DNA from 2 places in the Bradyrhizobium sp. WBAH42 genome. Region 1 is predicted to be linked to the other one. Evidence: predicted binding sites of a transcription regulator. Region 1 holds the regulator's gene; the other holds the start of a gene.

Region 1 (5,804 bases):
TGAGAACCCCGGATTTCGCTGCGCTCCATCCGGGCTTCAGAAAGGCTACTTCACCGCGTCGAAGCACCAGGCCAGAATTCCCTTCTGCGCGTGCAGGCGGTTTTCGGCCTCGTCGAACACGACCGATTGCGGGCCGTCGATCACTTCATCCGTGACCTCCTCGCCGCGATGGGCCGGCAGGCAGTGCATGAACAATGCATCCGCCTTGGCCAGCGACATCAGCTTGGCATTGACCTGGTAGGGCTTGAGCACGTTGTGACGGTGCTCGCCCTCCTTGTCGCCCATCGACACCCAGGTGTCGGTGACGACGCAATCGGCGCCGCGCACCGCGGCCTCGGGATCGGTGCCGAGCACGATCGGCGCGCCCGTCGCCTTGATCCAGTCCCGCATGACCTTTTTCGGTGCGAGCTCCGGCGGCGTTGCGACATTGAGCTGGAATTTGAAGCGCTCGGCGGCATGGGCCCAGGACGCCAGCACGTTGTTGTCGTCGCCGGTCCAGGCCACCGTCTTGCCCTCGATCGGGCCGCGATGCTCCTCATAGGTCATGAGGTCGGCCATCACCTGGCAGGGATGCGAACGCCGCGTCAGGCCGTTGATGACGGGCACCGTGGCGTTGGCCGCAAGCTCCAGCAGCGCATCGTGATTGAGGATGCGGATCATGATGGCGTCGACATAGCGCGACAGCACCCGCGCGGTGTCGGCGATGGTCTCGCCGCGTCCGAGCTGCATCTCGGCGCCGGTGAGCATGATCGCCTCGCCGCCGAGCTGGCGCATGCCGACGTCGAACGAGACGCGGGTGCGGGTGGAGGGACGCTCGAAGATCATCGCCAGCGTCTTGCCTTCGAGCGGCCTGACCGGCTGCTGCGCCTTCTGCTTCGCCTTCATGGCGGAAGAGGCGGCGAGCATGCTCTTGAGCTCCGACAGCGGCAGCTCGTTGATGTCCAGGAAGTGCTTTGGAGCTTTGTTGGGCGTCGTGCTCATCAGCTTGCCGCCCGCTTGGTCTGACTGGAGGAGATCGCCGTGCAGGCGCGTTCGAGCCGGCCGACGCTGTCCTCGATCTCCGCTTCGGTGACGATCAAGGGCGGCAGGAAGCGCACGACATTGTCGCCGGCCCCGACGGTGAGCAGCTTTTCGGCGCGCAGCGCCGCGACGAGATCGCCCGAGGGCACCACGGCCTTGATGCCGATCAGGAGGCCCTCGCCGCGCACCTCGCTGACGACATCGGGGTGACGATCGATCACGGAGGCGAGCTTCTGCTTGAGCAGCAGCGACATCTTCTGCACGCGGTCGAAGAAGCCGGGCTTGAGCATGACGTCGAGCACGGCGTTGGCAGCCGAGATCGCGAGCGGATTGCCGCCGAAGGTGGAGCCGTGCGAGCCGGGCCCCATGCCGGCGGCCGCATCAGCGGTCGCCAGCACCGCGCCGATCGGGAAGCCGCCGCCGAGCGCCTTGGCGAGCGACATCACGTCCGGTGTGACGCCGGTGCGCTTGTAGGCAAAGAGCTCGCCGGTGCGGCCCATGCCGGTCTGCACCTCGTCGAAGGCGAGCAACAGGCCGCGCTCGTTGCAGAGCTCGCGCAGCGCCTTCAGGAAGGCCGGAGGTGCAGCACGAACGCCACCCTCGCCCTGGATCGGCTCGATGAGAATGCCGGCGGTGTGCGGGCCGATCGCCTTCTTCACGGCGTCGAGGTCGCCGTGCGGCACCTGATCGAAGCCGTCCATCGGCGGACCGAAGCCCTCGAGATATTTCGCAGACCCGGTGGCGGCGAGCGTCGCCAGCGTGCGGCCATGGAAGGCGCCTTCGAAGGTGATGATGCGATAACGCTCCGGATGGCCCTTGGAGAAGTGATGATGGCGGACGAGCTTGACCACACCTTCCAGCGCCTCGGCGCCGGAATTGCAGAAGAACACGAAGTCCGCGAAGCTCTCATTGCAGAGGCGGCTTGCGAGCTTCTCGCCATCGGGGCTCTGGAACAGGTTCGACATGTGCCAGAGCTTCGTCGCCTGCTCCTGCAACGCCTTGACCAGCGCGGGATGAACGTGGCCGAGCGCATTCACCGCCACGCCCGAGGTGAAATCGAGATAGCGATCGCCATTGGCCGCGATCAGCCAGCAGCCTTCGCCGCGCTCGAAACCGAGGTCGGCCCTGGCGAAAACGGGGAGCAAATGCGGCGCGGCGCTGTTAGTCATGACGTCACTTGAATGTTGCGGACGGTGTGAGGCACGCATTGCGCAACGCACCATTGACCGGCCCCGGAAAACGAAACGTGCCGCCTTTTAAGGGCGGCACGTGGCACTATCTTATGCCTGGAAAGACGGGTGTCAATGCCGCCCGGAAAGCCTCGCGAAACGCTGAATCCGTAGTCTTGCGGTGCCGATTTTGCGGGTTTTTCACCACGGAACATGTGGAAGCGAGTCGGCGGACTCTTGCGCGGGAGTCACGCCATATTGTAGCGTTTGGACTGTCAGATACGACATCTCGTGCAGCAGTTCTGATCCCAAAAGTCCTCATGTACCGGCGTAAACGTTCGGGCGTCTTGAGCGCGCCCGGCGAGCCTTAAGGGATTCTGGCGGCACGGGTTTTTCAAGGCTTTAGGCAATCGCGGCGAAGGCTCCAGGATGGCAGGCGCGCTGCGAGGGAAAGGGTGCAATGACGGTTTTGACCTGGTCCGATGATCGCGTCGAGCAGCTGAAGAAGCTCTGGGAGGCCGGACTTTCGGCCAGCCAGATCGCGGCGGAGCTCGGCAATGTGACCCGCAATGCCGTGATCGGCAAGGTGCACCGGCTCGGCCTGTCCGGCCGCGCCAAGAGCCCTTCATCGGCAGCGCCGCGGCCGCGCAAGGCACGGCCCGCGCAGCACATGATGCGCGTGACGCGACCCGTTGCGCGCGGCAACACCGCGCTGGCGCAGGCCTTCGAGGTCGAGGTGGAAGCCGAGCCGGTCACCTACGACAACGTGGTGCCGATGAGCCAGCGCCTGTCGCTGCTGGAATTGAACGAGGCGACGTGCCACTGGCCGGTCGGCGATCCATCGAGCCCGGATTTCTTCTTCTGCGGCGGCAAGGCGCTCTCGGGCCTGCCCTACTGCGCCCAGCATTCGCGCGTGGCCTATCAGCCCGCAGCGGACCGCCGTCGCGCACCGGCGAAGCCGAGCACGCGCTGAGCTTGCGGAATTAGTTGATCGCCGAGATTACAGCCGTCACACGATGACGGCGCCACCTACTCAGTGTCATCCCCGCGAAGGCGGGGATCCATAACCACAGGGCGCGATCGTTGCGCGAGATGGTCACGCCGAGTCATCGTCAAACCACGTCCCGTGGTTGATCGCGACGAGCGCAAGCGCTCGCGCTGAGATCCCGGGCTCGCGCTGCGCGCGCCCCGGGATGACGGTTGAGGGTGTAGCCGCAGCTCACCACACCAACAGCTCGCAGATCTTACGTCTGCTCGGCCTTCGCGAAGCGATCATCCAGCGCGTAGCCGGCGCCGCGGACGGTGCGGATCGGGTCCTGCTCGCGGCCGAGATTGAGCAGCTTGCGCAGGCGGCCGATATGGACGTCGACGGTACGCTCATCGATATAGATGTCGCGGCCCCAGACGCTATCGAGCAGCTGCTCGCGCGAGAACACGCGGCCGGGATGCTCCAGGAAGAACTCCAGCAGGCGATATTCGGTCGGGCCGAGATCGATCGGCCGACCCGAGCGCGCCACGCGGCGCTTGTCGCGGTCGAGCTCGATGTCGCCATAGGCGAGCACGGTGGCGAGCCGCTCGGGGCTGGCGCGCCTGAGCAGACCCTTCACGCGCGCGAGCAGCTCCGGCACCGAGAACGGCTTGACGATGTAATCGTCGGCGCCGGTTGCGAGGCCCCGTACCCGCTCGCTCTCCTCGCCGCGCGCGGTGAGCATGATGATCGGCAGCTGCTTGGTCTCGGGACGGGTCCGAAGCCGCCGGCACAGCTCGATGCCCGACAGGCCCGGCAGCATCCAGTCGAGCACGATCAGATCGGGAATGTGCTCCTTGAGGCGGGTGTCGGCGTCGTCGCCGCGCATCACCGTCTCGACGTCATAGCCGTCGCCTTCGAGGTTGTAGCGGAGAAGCTCGGTGAGAGCTTCCTCGTCCTCTACCACCATAATGCGTGCGCCCATGTTGTCGTCGCTCCTTAGGTATTCGGCACCGTCGTGGCGAAGGTCGTCATGTCGCCCTTCGGCCGCTTGTCGGTGATCGCCTGGCCCTCGATCATGTAGAACACGGTCTCGGCGATGTTGGTGGCATGGTCGCCGATCCGCTCGATGTTCTTGGCACAGAACATCAGGTGGATGCAGAACGAGATATTGCGCGGATCCTCCATCATGTAGGTGAGGAGCTCGCGGAACAGCGAGGTGCAGATGGCGTCGACCTCCTCGTCGCCCTTCCACACCGCCATCGCCGCCGGCAGATCGTGCGCGGCATAGGCGTCGAGCACGCTCTTGACCTGCTGCTGCACGAGGTCGGTCATGTGCTCCAGGCCGCGGAACAGCTTGAGCGGATGGAAATCCGTCTCCAGCGCCGCGACGCGCTTGCCCATGTTCTTGGCAAGATCGCCGATGCGCTCGAGATCGGTCGCAACGCGCATGGCGCCGACGATCTCGCGCAGGTCGACGGCCATCGGCTGGCGGCGGGCGATGGTGAGCACGGCGCGCTCCTCGATGCGCTTCTGCAGCGCGTCGAGATCGGCGTCGGTGGTGACGACGCGCTGGCCGAGTGCCACGTCGCGGCGGATCAGCGCGTCGACGGAATCGACGATCATGCGCTCGGCGATGCCGCCCATCTCGGCGACCAGGCGAGTGAGCTCCTGAAGGTCGCTGTCAAAGGCCTTTACGGTATGTTCAGAACCCATATTCCGTCTCCTCAGCCGAACCGGCCGGTGATGTAATCCTGCGTGCGCCGATCGCTCGGCGACGTGAAGATCTTGCTGGTGTCGTCGAACTCGATCAGCTCGCCGAGATACATGAAGGCGGTCTTGTCGGAGACGCGCGCCGCCTGCTGCATGTTGTGGGTGACGATCGCGATCGTGTAGTTCTCGGACAATTCCTGGATCAGTTCCTCGACCTTGGCGGTCGAGATCGGGTCGAGCGCCGAGCAGGGCTCGTCGAACAGGATCACCTCGGGCCGCACCGCGACGGTGCGGGCGATGCAGAGGCGCTGCTGCTGGCCGCCGGAGAGCGACAGGCCGGAGGCATTGAGCTTGTCCTTGACCTCGTTCCACAGCGCGCCGCCGCGCAGAGCCTTCTCAACGCGGTCGTCCATCTCCGACTTCGAGATCTTCTCGTACAGACGAATGCCGAAGGCGATGTTCTCGTAGATCGTCATCGGGAACGGCGTCGGCTTCTGGAACACCATGCCGACCCGGGCCCGCAACAGGTTGAGGTCCAGCTTGGCGTCGAGGATGTTGGTCTGGTCGAGCAGCAGCTGGCCGGTGGCGCGCTGGCCCGGATAGAGGTCGTACATCCGGTTGAAGATGCGCAGCAGGGTCGACTTGCCGCAGCCCGACGGGCCGATGAACGCCGTGACGCGGTTGGTGCCGAGCGTCAGATTGATGTTCTTCAGCGCGTGGTGCTCACCGTAGTAGAAATTCAGGTTGCGCGCGGTGACCTTGGCGGGCGCCTCGGGCAGCGGCTGCGAGCCGGGATGAACGGTCGGCGCGCTGACGGAAACAGACATTTCACTCATTTTGCAGTCCTCTCGGCGCCAAGGATGCGCGCGCCAATGTTCAGGGCAAGCACGGTCAGGGTGATGAGCAGCGCGCCGCTCCAGGCGAGTTGCTTCCAA
Region 2 (5,804 bases), 3.7 Mb from region 1:
TCGTTGGCATGGAACGTTCGGCCTTGCACCGGAAGTTGAAAGCGCTCGGCGTCGGCTAAGGCTGCGATGCCGCGGCGGCATCTCGACAATAGGCGAAGAAAATCATCGATTTCCGTAATTTTTCGGGGCAATAGGGCCGGGCCTGCCGCTTGAAGCGGCTTGCCTAATATCCCGACCTGTCCTCTAATCGAACCGCTGTTCCTTCCGAGGGGGATCTCATGAGGAACGGCAACCGGAGGAGGCCCCGAACTTCACAAAGAGGGCCGCATCCGGCGCAATAAAAAGAAACTCAAAGCGAGAAAAAAACAATGGCGGCAGACCGCGCACAAAACCTACAGGACACCTTCCTTAATCACGTTCGCAAAACCAAGACGCCACTGACGATCTTTCTGGTCAACGGAGTGAAGCTCCAGGGCATCGTGACCTGGTTCGACAATTTCTGTTTGCTGCTTCGGCGCGACGGTCATTCGCAGCTCGTCTACAAGCATGCGATCTCGACCATCATGCCGGGCGCTCCGATTCAGCTGTTCGAAGGCGGCGAGGACCAGCCGGCTTGAGAGTGATCTGATTGGAACCCCGGAATTTCGACGGGGATGCCGACCGTCCACGGTCGGCAGGGGCTACGCAGACGGGGCGGGTGCTTGTCATCGGCCCCTACTTGCGCGTGCGCGCGGGCAGTGCCGACGCGCAATCGGAGACTCATGCCTTGCGAGACACCGAGGCCCGGCTCGATGAAGCCGTCGGCCTCGCGCGCGCGATCGATCTCGTCATTGCCGACGCCATCGTCGCCCCGGTCAGCCAGATCCGGCCCGCCACCTATATCGGCAAGGGCAAGGTCGAGGAGATCGCCGGGCTGATCAAGACCCTCGAGGTCGAGCTCGTGGTGATGGATTGCGCACTGTCGCCGATCCAGCAGCGCAACCTCGAGAAGGAATGGCACGCCAAGGTGCTCGACCGAACCGGGCTCATTCTCGAAATCTTCGGCCGCCGCGCCAAGACCAGGGAAGGCTCGCTGCAGGTCGAGCTGGCGCATCTCAACTACCAGCGCTCGCGCCTGGTGCGCTCCTGGACCCATCTCGAGCGCCAGCGCGGCGGTTTCGGCTTCATGGGCGGTCCCGGCGAGACCCAGATCGAGGCCGACCGCCGCCTGATCCAGGAGCGCATCTCCAAGCTGGAGAGCGAGCTGAAAAAGGTGCAGGCGACGCGGCGGCTGCATCGCGCCGGCCGCCAACGCGTGCCGTATCGCGTGGTCGCGCTGGTCGGTTACACCAATGCCGGCAAGTCGACGCTGTTCAATCGCCTGACCCGCGCCGAGGTGCAGGCGGCCGACATGCTGTTTGCGACGCTCGATCCCACCTTGCGGGCGCTCACCCTGCCGCATGGCGGCAAGGCGATGCTGTCGGACACCGTCGGCTTCATCTCCAACCTGCCGACGCAGCTCGTCGCCGCCTTCCGCGCCACGCTGGAGGAGGTGCTGGAGGCCGACGTCATCCTGCATGTCCGCGACATCTCGCATGAAGACGCCGAGGCGCAGCAGAGCGACGTCGACGCGGTGCTGCGCCAGCTCGGCATCAACCCGGACGATTCCGGCCGCATCATCGAGGTCTGGAACAAGATCGACCGTTTCGCCCCCGAGCAACGCGAAGAGCTGCTCAACATCGCCGCGCGCAGGCCGGAGGATCATCCGGCGATGCTGGTCTCAGCCGTGTCGGGCGAGGGCATCAATGCTCTGCTCGCCGCGATCGAGCAACGCCTGGCCGCCAAGCGCACCACGCTCGATCTCTCCATCGACGCCGCCGACGGCGCCGGCATCAGCTGGCTGCACCGCAATGCCGAGGTGCTGTCGAAGGAGCTGCACGACGGCCGCTTCGATATGACGGTGCGGGTGGACGAGACCAAGCGGGATATCGTGGTGAACAGGTTCGACGCCGTGCCGCATCACGCCACATAACGGCGCGATGCCATTGGTGCGCGGCATCGATCGCGTGGTTCCAGCGAGAAATTACACGCGGCATGGATCGGTACACCCTCGTGCGCGCTACGCACGGGGCACGAACGACAGCTGACCTGGCGGCGTGCTGACGCTCGTCGGTTGCGAACTTGATCAGCACATCAGAACGGAATTGTCAGGCCCGGATGTTTGGCTTGCGCCCTGGTATAGGCGACGCCGTGAACCTTGATACCACGCGTGTCCAGCAGCGAGATAATGCCGCCCTGGTTCGACAATTCCATCGGCTTCTCCACGACGACGGCGAGCGTTCCTCCGGCTGCGATCGTCCCCGACAGCGTCATCTTCTTCTTCTGCTTGTCGGCCAGCTTCCAGCCGGTGAGATCGATGTCGCGATCGGCCGTGTTGAGCAGTGTGACGACTTCGCGCTCCGGCGTCTTCACGGCGTTGACGAGTGCCGCAATGATCCGCACGAGCCCATCCGGCATTTCCTCCGTCGGAGGGGCCGTCGGATCCAGCGGCGCTGTCGGCGTGCCGCCGCCGAGATCAATCGGATGACCGGTCTCGTCGTCAGTGTGCCAGGCCTGCGTCTGGAATTTGAGAAGGACTGCCGTCCATAAATTTTGCTCCGGGAATTCGAACACGAGCCCGCCGTCCTGCCACGGCCCGTTGTCGCCCGAGAACCTTCCGATGGGATTTCCCTGGTTCATATGGATGTCGTGAATGCCGCGTCCCGGCCTGAAGCCGAAATAATTGTCCGCCTTGGTCTCGGGGCCCCATGTCTCGCCGAACGCGTAGACCATCGCGCTTTCGTCCGAGAGTGCGCGCTGGACGAACTGGTCGAGCTTCTCGTTGAGGTCGTTGTCCGGCCCAGGCACGGACAGCGGCAGCGGCACCATCTCCTGGGGCTGCATCAGATTACCGCGGATGAAGTCCAGCGCGATGCTGTTGGGCTGGGGGGCCTGCGGGTGCAGCCCCTCCGGGAGTGCCGCGAGTCGTTCGGTGATCGGATGGACGAAACGAGATCGCACCAGGAATTCGACCTCGCTTCCGTCGGCCGACTGCACGTTGACGGCAATGCGGAAATCTTCACCGCCGGCGACGATATGGACTTGATAGTGCGGCGACCTGCCGGTGCCGAAACGCATCGCAATCGGGCGTCCCTTGAGGACTGAATAATGTTTCAATGGCATCGCGCTTCACCTGCCGTAGGGGGGTGGCTGCGTCAGAACTATACAACTTTAGACTGTCTGCGGTGACAATTTCATGGCGGCGGCTTGACGCATCTTTCCGTGCGAGCCGCTGGGGGCGGTCAATCGGGGTACATTGCTGACCGATCGGCGATGGATGGTGTTGCCGGATCTCTCCGCCACCGCACCCGACTAAGCGGCGGTCTTCGCCGCATTCCACAGCGCGTCCATCTCCGCCAGCGAGGCCTGCTCCAGCGTCCGGCCCTGCGCCGCCAGCGCCCGCTCGATATAGGCAAAGCGCCGCTCGAATTTCGCGTTGGTCGCACGCAACGCGGCTTCCGGATCTGCATCGACATGGCGGGCAAGGTTGACCAGCGCGAACATCAGGTCGCCGGTCTCTTCCGCCAGGCCCGCGCGGTCGTTGCGGTCCAGCGCGGCTTCGATCTCGTCGGCTTCCTCGCGGATCTTCTGCAGGACCGCGCGCGGGTCGTTCCAGTCGAAGCCGACGGTGGAGGCCTTGCGCTGCAGCTCCATCGCGCGCGTCAACGCCGGCTGGCCGGCCTTCACGCCCGACAGCAGCGACTTGTGCGTCGGCGTCTCTTCCGGCGGCCGGCGCGCGGCGCGTTCGGCCTTTTCCTCGGCCTTGATGCGGTCCCAGACCTCCTTGACGTGGTGCGGGGCGAGATTGCCGTCCTTGTCGGCGAAGACGTGGGGATGGCGGCGGATCATCTTGCGGGTGATGGCCTCGACCACGTCACCAAAATCGAACGCGTTCTGCTCTGAGGCCATCTGCGCGTGGAACACCACCTGAAGCAGGAGATCGCCGAGCTCCTCTCTGAGATCGTCGAGATCGCCGCGGGTGATGGCGTCGACCACCTCATAGGCTTCCTCGATCGTGTAGGGCGCAATCGTCGCAAAGTCCTGCTCGAGGTCCCAAGGGCAGCCGGTCACCGGGGTGCGCAGTGCCGCCATGATTTCGATCAGGCGGGAGATATCGCGGGAAGGGGCCATTGCCGGGCAGTCTCCTGGGGTCCAGAGCCTTATGCCAAAAGCGGACCCCCAATCCCAGCGCAAGGCGGCGGAACAGGCCGATTTCCACCGATTGGCGAGCAAGTCGCGCAATGCTAAAGCGCGGGCCATGAACGACGCATTTTCTTCCGAAACCGCGCTGGTGCTGTTCTCCGGCGGCCAGGATTCCACCACCTGCCTCGCCTGGGCTTTGAGCCGCTTCGTCCGCGTGGAGACGCTGGGGTTCGAGTACGGCCAGCGCCACGCCATCGAGCTTGACTGCCGCGACCGCCTGCTCGACGGCATCAAGGGCCTGCGCGCGGATTGGGCCGCAAAGCTGGGCGAGAGCCACACGCTGTCGATCCCGACGCTGGCGGCCGTCTCCGAGACGGCGCTAACCCGCGACGTCGCGATCGCGATGGGCGCCGACGGCCTGCCCAACACCTTCGTGCCGGGCCGCAACCTCGTGTTCCTGACCTTCGCCGCAGCGCTGGCCTACCGGCGCGGCATCCGCCACATCGTCGGCGGCATGTGCGAGACCGACTATTCCGGCTATCCCGATTGCCGCGACGAGACCATCCGCGCCATGCAGGCCGCGCTCTCGCTCGGCATGGCGAGGCCCTTCGAGCTGCACACGCCATTGATGTGGATCGACAAGGCCGCGACCTGGAAGCTGGCGCACGATCTCGGCGGCGAGGGGCTGGTCGATTTGATCCGTGAGCAATCGCACACCTGCTATCTCGGCGAACGCGGCGCGCGGCACGAATGGGGTTATGGCTGCGGCGAGTGCCCGGCCTGCAGTTTGCGGGCGAGGGGGTGGAACGAGTACGTGGCAGGGCGGTAGGGTCGCTCCGCCGTCATTGCGAGGAGCTCGCGACAAAATTGCGCAGCAATTTTGCGCTGATGCGACGAAGCAATCCAGACTGCCGCCGCGGAGGATTCTGGATTGCTTCGCTTCGCTCGCAGTGACGAACTCAGCGATCAGCTACTGAAAATCCTCGTCCCGCAGCTCAATCGGCTTGCCGTGCGGCGTGCGATCGGCGGCGTGGTCCCAGGCATCGCGGTAGCGGTGCAGCGTCTCCAGCGAGGCGACGCCCTTGCGCGCGACGAGGCCTTCCAGCGTGGCGAGCCAGTGCAGATAGTAGGTCTCGCCGGTGTCAGGGTCGCCCGCGGCCTGGGCACGCTTGATCTCGGAGGCCAAGGCTGCGGCCCATTCCGGCCAGGTGAATACGCCGCGCTCGTGCAGGCTCAAGGCCATCGCGAACGCATGCGCCTCCCAGGGTGCGCGGAACACCGGGCCGTCATCGTCGCGCGGAATGCCCGGGATTGCCGCCGTCGCCGCGGCCGCAAGTGCGCCGCTCATCACGCCGGATCCAGATAGGGCTCGAACGCGTCGATCGAGACCTTCAGCGTGGGATCTCCGTCGTCACCCCAGAGATCGCGGCCCTCGAACACCACGGTATAGAGCCATTGCGGGTTCTCGCCGCGCTCCATCGCCGCACTATCCGGAAACACGTGGCAGCCGTGGTTCAGCTCGACCACGCCGACATGGCCGCGCACATAGCGTGGCAGCCGCGTGTGCGTCGCTGGATGAATATTCTTGGCGCGGACGCGATCGCCAATGTTGAATTTCGCCGGCGCCGGGGCAGGGCGGCCAA

Evidence for each region. The regulator PhoB, encoded in region 1, activates phosphate uptake and scavenging genes when phosphate is short. The targets are predictions, from matches to a motif close to TGTCATNNANCTGTCAT.
Region 2: the regulator PhoB is predicted to act here: its motif matches at 3,204-3,220, upstream of DCG74_RS24190 (DUF2278 family protein).

What each region holds. Positions count from the first base shown of each region.
Region 1 is NZ_CP036533.1:1,506,978-1,512,781, reverse strand. It holds gene argF (ornithine carbamoyltransferase) at 46-981, opposite strand; gene DCG74_RS07035 (aspartate aminotransferase family protein) at 981-2,189, opposite strand; gene DCG74_RS07030 (GcrA family cell cycle regulator) at 2,650-3,162, shown strand; gene phoB (phosphate regulon transcriptional regulator PhoB) at 3,434-4,141, opposite strand; gene phoU (phosphate signaling complex protein PhoU) at 4,156-4,872, opposite strand; gene pstB (phosphate ABC transporter ATP-binding protein PstB) at 4,884-5,705, opposite strand; gene pstA (phosphate ABC transporter permease PstA) at 5,702-5,804, opposite strand, start outside.
Region 2 is NZ_CP036533.1:5,172,349-5,178,152, forward strand. It holds gene DCG74_RS24175 (sigma-54 dependent transcriptional regulator) at 1-59, shown strand, start outside; gene hfq (RNA chaperone Hfq) at 309-557, shown strand; gene hflX (GTPase HflX) at 569-1,951, shown strand; gene DCG74_RS24190 (DUF2278 family protein) at 2,113-3,141, opposite strand; gene mazG (nucleoside triphosphate pyrophosphohydrolase) at 3,331-4,149, opposite strand; gene queC (7-cyano-7-deazaguanine synthase QueC) at 4,277-4,990, shown strand; gene DCG74_RS24205 (nitrile hydratase accessory protein) at 5,132-5,509, opposite strand; gene nthB (nitrile hydratase subunit beta) at 5,509-5,804, opposite strand, start outside.